Regions from separate parts of the Serratia sp. NPDC087055 genome, predicted to be linked through region 3. Evidence: predicted binding sites of a transcription regulator. Region 3 holds the regulator's gene; each other region holds the start of a gene.

Evidence for each region. The regulator PurR, encoded in region 3, represses purine synthesis genes. The targets are predictions, from matches to a motif close to CANGCAAACGTTTGCNTG.
Region 1: a site for PurR is predicted at 1,140-1,157, ahead of cvpA (colicin V production protein). Genes of this name have one in related genera too.
Region 2: a site for PurR is predicted at 786-803, ahead of purE (5-(carboxyamino)imidazole ribonucleotide mutase). Genes of this name have one in related genera too.

What each region holds. Positions count from the first base shown of each region.
Region 1 is NZ_JBJDOG010000001.1:168,095-170,363, reverse strand. Features, by position in the region: gene purF (amidophosphoribosyltransferase) at 1-496, opposite strand, end outside; gene cvpA (colicin V production protein) at 518-1,018, opposite strand; gene dedD (cell division protein DedD) at 1,315-2,067, opposite strand; gene folC (bifunctional tetrahydrofolate synthase/dihydrofolate synthase) at 2,068-2,269, opposite strand, start outside.
Region 2 is NZ_JBJDOG010000001.1:2,587,047-2,589,315, forward strand. Features, by position in the region: gene ACI2J2_RS12325 (UDP-2,3-diacylglucosamine diphosphatase) at 8-730, shown strand; gene purE (5-(carboxyamino)imidazole ribonucleotide mutase) at 896-1,420, shown strand; gene purK (5-(carboxyamino)imidazole ribonucleotide synthase) at 1,417-2,269, shown strand, end outside.
Region 3 is NZ_JBJDOG010000001.1:1,420,662-1,422,930, forward strand. Features, by position in the region: gene sodB (superoxide dismutase [Fe]) at 1-404, shown strand, start outside; gene ACI2J2_RS06665 (YnhF family membrane protein) at 458-547, opposite strand; gene purR (HTH-type transcriptional repressor PurR) at 872-1,897, shown strand; gene punR (DNA-binding transcriptional activator PunR) at 1,894-2,269, opposite strand, start outside.

The DNA of each region.
Region 1 (2,269 bases), 1.3 Mb from region 3:
CACGCAGCTGCTGATGCATGGCGGCAACGGCAGTGAAGACGTTGTCGGACTCCAGCGGATAGTGTTGGAAGCGGTCCAGCTCACTGGCCAGCACGTTCAGCAGAATCTCAGAGTCGGATGTGGTGTTGATATGGCGGCGACCGCTTTCGAACAACGTCTGGCGCAGTTCATGGGCATTGGTCAGATTGCCGTTATGTGCCAGCGTAATGCCGAACGGTGAGTTTACATAGAAAGGTTGAGCCTCTGAAGCACTGGAGCTGCCAGCCGTCGGGTAACGCACATGGCCAATACCCATGTTGCCCTGCAAACGCTGCATATGGCGTGCCTCAAACACATCCTTCACCAGACCGTTTGCTTTACGCAGGCGGAACCCGTTATGGGCATCAATGGTGACGATGCCTGCGGCATCCTGGCCACGGTGCTGAAGCACCGTCAGCGCATCATAAATCGACTGGTTTACCGGCATAAAACCGGCGATACCGACAATACCGCACATGTTGTCTTTTCCTCATCAGCGCTACCGCCCTGGTAAATGGGTCGGTAAGAAACTCGACGTGCTCTGCAGGTAGTCAAAGAACCACCTGATGATGTAACTGAACTGGGGAATAAGCTGCGACTGTTTCCAATCGGCACTTTGTGAAAAACCAGTAAAGGTATCCAGGAAAAACAGTATCGCCGAAACGATCAACACGCCGCGCAGTGCGCCGAAACAGACGCCCAGCACCCGGTCGGTGCCTGATAACCCGGTTTTCTCTACCAGTGAGCTAATCACATAGTTAACAATAGCTCCTACGATCAGGGTCGCAATAAACAAGATTGCAATCGCGATACCGTTTCGCACCAGTTCATCTTCAAAACGAGTGAAGTAGACCGCAAGGTAAGAGTAGAAATGGCTGGCAACAAAAAACGCACATCCCCATGTCACAAGTGACAATGCTTCGCGAACAAACCCTCGGATCAGGCTCACCAGAGCCGAAAATCCAATCACCGCTATAATGACGTAATCAATCCAGACCATGAACTATTCCAATAATGAATCGCCCCTGCCCCCTTCATCTTTCATACCGCATCTGCGTTGGCTGCCTTGATACGACATGAAATCTAACGGGTGATCCAATTCGCGGCGAATTCTAACAGAAAAAGAAAACGTTTGCGTAGGGGTTTTCCTACCACGTTACAAATAAAAAGCGGCGATAAAAAAATTCCCAACCGCCGCGCCTACATAGGCCATTTCAGCTACGAAAGGCACAGTTTATTTAATGATTATACTGGCACGCATAGGTTTAGGGGCACAGCATGCTGTGCCCCTTTCTCTTAACGTACGCCGTATGGCTTCACCTGGCCGCTCAAACCGCTGAGGGAGTTCAGCGCAGGCAATGAAGACTGCAGTTTCTGTTTCGAGGCGTCTGGACCGACGTAAATCCGAGTAATCTGCCCCTGTACCGGTGTGGATGGCACGGTGAAAGCACGATAGCCGGACAGCCTGAGCGACGCGACCACTTCGTTCACCTTGGCAGCATTCTTCAACGCCCCCAGTTGCACCACATACGCTTGCCCTGCCGGTGCTTTCTCTTCCGCCGGTTTCTGCACAGGTGCAGGTTCAGGCTTCGGTGTCGGTTCTGGCTTCGGCTCAGGTTTGGCTACCGGCTTCACTTCCACCGGTTTCGGCTGCTGCACCGGTTTTGGTTTCACTTCCACCGGCTTGGTTTCTACCGGTTTAGGTTTCGGCTGTGGCGTTGGCGTCGGCGTCGGTTGCGGACGCGTCTCGACCGGTGCCTGCGTGACCTGAGCCGGCTTCTGCGCGGCCTGCTGCGTCGCCGCCTCGTTAGCCGCCTGCTGTTCAACCAATGCACCTGCGCCTTCCGGCGGTTGTGCCGGCAATGGCTGACTTACCGGTGGCACCACGTCGTTCTCTTCCACATCACCGGCCTTCGGCACCAATGGAATGGCTGCGAATTCATCCTCGTAATGTTTCTTTTTACCGTCCAACAGCCCTGGCAGGATAATCACCCCCAGCGCAACCAGAATCACGGTACCCACCAATCGGTTTTGAAATTTACTTGCCACTCACACTCCCCGCATCTCGTCTAACGCCGCCATCACGTGTGCAACGGTGTGGAACGATCCACAGACGATCACAATATCCTGTTTTTCAGCGTCCTGCATAGCCTGACGCCAGGCAGTTTCGACATCGGTAAACTGCCGCGGTTCCGTTAAATATTGCGCCAACAGCTCAACACTGGCACCGCGCGGCCCTTCAAGCGGCGCA
Region 2 (2,269 bases), 1.2 Mb from region 3:
CGGCTGCATGCACCAGCTGTTTATCGCAGATCTGCATTTAAGCGCACAGGAACCGGCAATCACTGCCGGTTTTCTGCGCTTTTTGCGGCAAGATGCCATTCACGCCGACGCCCTGTACATTCTTGGCGACCTGTTCGAAGCCTGGATCGGCGATGACGATCCCGAGCCGCTGCACGGTGAAATCGCCGCGGCGTTGAAGGCGCTGCAACAGGCTGGTGTGCCCTGCTATTTTATCCACGGTAATCGTGACTTTCTGGTTGGCAAACGCTTTGCCCGCGCCAGCGGTATGCAGCTGCTGCCGGAAGAAAAGGTGCTGGACCTGTACGGCCGCAAAATACTGATCCTGCACGGTGACACACTCTGTACCGACGATCATGCATACCAAGAATTCCGCAGCAAAGTGCATAACACCTGGATCCAACGGCTGTTTCTGGCAATGCCGTTGCGTTGGCGTCTTAAGATCGCCGCCAAAATGCGCGCACGTAGCCAACAGAGCAACCAATACAAGTCTGAATCTATTATGGACGTCAACCCGCAAGCGGTTGAACAGGCAATGTTACGACACAACGTTCACTGGATGATCCACGGTCACACACACCGTCCAGCCGTGCATGATCTGACGCTGAGCAACGGTAAAGCCCACCGCGCAGTACTGGGTGCCTGGCACGTTGAAGGCTCAATGATCAAAGTCAGCGCTGACGCCGTCGAATTGATCCAATTCCCCTTCTAAGTTCCTGACATATTGCGCGAGTAAAAAATTCGCGCTTTTGACGGTGAAAACTGGCGACGCAACCGTTTTCCTTGCCGTGCGCTCATGGTATGCTCTACGCCCTCATTCGGCCTCCCGCCGCAGGCAACCGGCCGTCGTTTGTACAATTACAGGAGCCTTACACCCATGGGAGCCAACGCCGCTTCAGCCACCCACGCTGGGGTTAAAATCGCAATTGTAATGGGATCGAAAAGTGACTGGGCCACCATGCAGTTTGCGGCCGACGTCCTGACCTCGCTCAATGTCCCGTTCCATGTCGAAGTCGTTTCCGCTCATCGTACGCCAGATAAGCTGTTCAGCTTCGCCGAACAGGCAAGTGCCAATGGCTTTGACGTGATCATCGCCGGTGCGGGCGGTGCTGCGCATCTGCCAGGCATGCTGGCCGCGAAAACTCTGGTACCGGTGCTGGGTGTGCCGGTGCAAAGCGCCGCATTGAGTGGCGTAGATAGCCTGTACTCCATCGTACAAATGCCACGTGGTATCCCCGTCGGTACGCTGGCGATCGGCAAAGCCGGCGCCGCTAATGCCGCACTCTTGGCAGCGCAAATTCTGGCACTGCACGACCCGCTGCTGGCACAACGCCTGGCAGACTGGCGTCAAGCGCAGACCGACGACGTACTGAACAACCCGGATCCGCGGGAGGAAGCATGAAGCCGGTTTGCGTACTGGGCAATGGTCAGTTGGGGCGCATGCTGCGCCAGGCCGGTGAACCGCTGGGTATCGCCGTCTATCCGGTTGGCATCGACGCCGAACCGGAAGCTGTGCCTTATCAAAACAGTGTGATCACCGCCGAGATCGAACGCTGGCCGGAAACGGCACTGACGCGCGAATTAGCGACCCATAATAGTTTCGTCAACCGCGATATTTTCCCGCGTTTGGCAGATCGTCTGACGCAAAAACAGTTGCTCGATCAACTGGGTCTGGATACCGCACCTTGGCAGCTGCTGGCCAACGCCGCCGAATGGCCGCAGGTATTTGCCACCCTCGGTGAGCTGGCCATTGTCAAACGCCGTGTGGGCGGATACGACGGTCGCGGCCAATGGCGTTTACGCCCAGGCCAGGAAGCCGAGTTGCCGGCAGATGCCTACGGTGAATGCATCGTCGAACAAGGTATTAACTTCTCTGGCGAGGTGTCTTTGGTTGGTGCGCGTGGGCACGATGGCAAGTCCGTGTTCTATCCGCTGACCCATAACCTGCATGAAGAAGGTATTCTGCGCACCAGCGTCGCATTGCCGCAGCCTAACCCAGCCTTGCAGCATCAGGCCGAGCAGATGCTAACCGCCATCCTTGATGAGCTGAACTACGTCGGTGTGATGGCGATGGAGTGCTTTATCGTTGGCGATCGTCTGTTGATTAATGAACTGGCACCCCGCGTACACAACAGCGGCCACTGGACGCAGAACGGCGCGTCCATCAGCCAGTTCGAACTGCATTTACGTGCCATTCTGGCCCTGCCGTTGCCAAAGCCGGTGGTGAGTACGCCGTCAGTGATGGTTAACC
Region 3 (2,269 bases):
CGTCCAGCGGCGGCATTTTCAACAACGCCGCTCAGGTATGGAACCACACCTTCTATTGGCACTGCTTATCGCCACAGGGCGGCGGTGAGCCTCAGGGCGCATTGGCTGCTGCTATCAATCAGGCGTTTGGTTCTTTCGCTGCCTTTAAAGAACAATTCAGCGATGCCGCAATCAAAAACTTTGGCGCCGGGTGGACCTGGCTGGTGAAGAGGACTGACGGCTCGCTGGCCATTGTCAGCACGTCGAACGCGGGCACGCCGCTGACCGGCGAAGATAAACCCTTGCTGACCGTCGACGTGTGGGAGCACGCCTACTACATCGATTACCGCAACGCCCGCCCGACTTACCTGGAGAACTTCTGGGCGCTGGTTAACTGGGCATTTGTGGAGAAAAATCTGGCATAGCGTGGGATAAGGCAAACAGGCGCACGAAGCGGCGCCTGTTTTTACTTCGGGGATCAGTTCAATGCTGCAGTGAAGCTAAAAGCAATAATCACGGCCAGCGCACAGACAGTGGTGAACAGTGACATTTTCAGATCGGTATCCATTACAACTCCTTTTCAGATTGGTTTTCCCAAGGATAAAAGGCACACAATTAATGCGTCAAACCATTTTCACACAGTTGGCCAATAAAATCTTGTTATCATTTCCCGGTTTATAATACCGATTACCTCTTCCCCTTTTGCTCAATATGGGACAAAATTCGCAGTTCACAACTGTGTACCGGCAAAAATGCCCCTCCTGACCAAGCGCTGACGACTTCAACACACTAAAAACTCAGTTTTCGCTTCTTTGGAGAAGGATCTACGCAGGCAAACGATTAACATCACACTTACATACTGCAACATGTGAGTTCAGGAGTCATTCTTTACATGGCAACGATTAAAGATGTGGCCAAACGCGCTGGCGTTTCCACCACCACCGTTTCGCACGTCATCAATAAGACTCGTTTCGTCGCCGAAGAGACTAAAGCGGCCGTGAGTGCCGCAATTAAAGAGCTGCATTATTCACCCAGCGCAGTGGCGCGCAGTCTGAAGGTCAATCACACCAAATCGATTGGCCTGCTGGCAACCTCCAGTGAAGCGCCCTACTTTGCTGAAGTGATCGAAGCGGTAGAAAACAGCTGCTACAGCAAAGGCTATACGCTGATACTGTGTAACTCGCACAACAATTTGGACAAACAGCGTGCCTATCTGGCAATGCTGGCGCAAAAGCGCGTCGATGGCTTGTTGGTGATGTGTTCAGAATATCCGGACCAATTGCTTGGGATGCTGGAAGATTACCGCAACATCCCAATGGTTGTCATGGACTGGGGCGCCGCACGCGGTGATTTTACTGATACCATCATTGATAACGCGTTCGAAGGTGGCTATCTGGCTGGGCGCTATCTGATCGAACGCGGACACCGCGATATCGGCGCCATTCCCGGCCAACTGTCACGTAACACTGGGGGCGGGCGCCATCAGGGCTTCTTAAAAGCGATGGAGGAAGCCCATATCGACGTGCGCGACGAGTGGATCGTCCAGGGTGACTTTGAGCCAGAATCCGGCTACAAGGCCATGCACCAGATACTGTCGCAGAAACAGCGTCCGACAGCGGTATTCTGTGGTGGCGATATCATGGCAATGGGGGCTATCTGCGCCGCCGATGAGCTTGGGCTACGCGTGCCTCAAGACATCTCGGTCATTGGCTACGATAACGTGCGCAATGCGCGCTATTTCACCCCGGCGCTGACCACTATTCATCAGCCCAAAGAGCGTTTGGGTGAGATGGCATTCACCATGTTGTTGGATCGCATCATCAGCAAGCGTGAAGAATCACAGGTGATTGAGGTGCATCCCAAGTTGGTTGAGCGCCGTTCGGTTGCTGACGGCCCGTTCATCGATTACCGCCGCTAGTCATTCGCGCCGGAAGCCACTGCGGTTTCCGGCGTCACTTCGCTTAACCATTCCTGATTCAACGTTTCACTGTCCCCTAAATAGTCCAACAGCCAGGCCATCGCCGGGGAAGGCGTATTTTGCTGCCACGTCAGGCAACAAGGGCTGGCTGGGAACGGCTCCTGCAACTGTAACGCCACCAGCTCGCCACGTTGTACTAACGGCAAGACCTGATGCGCAGGCATCATCCCGACACACAATCCGGCGCACAGGCAATCCACCGCCGACGACCAGTCCGGCACCACCAACCGCCGCTGGTTATCCAACGTCCAGGTGACACGCTTGGGGAGATTGCGTGAGGTATCCTCCAGGCAGAGCGATGGGAAAGGCCGT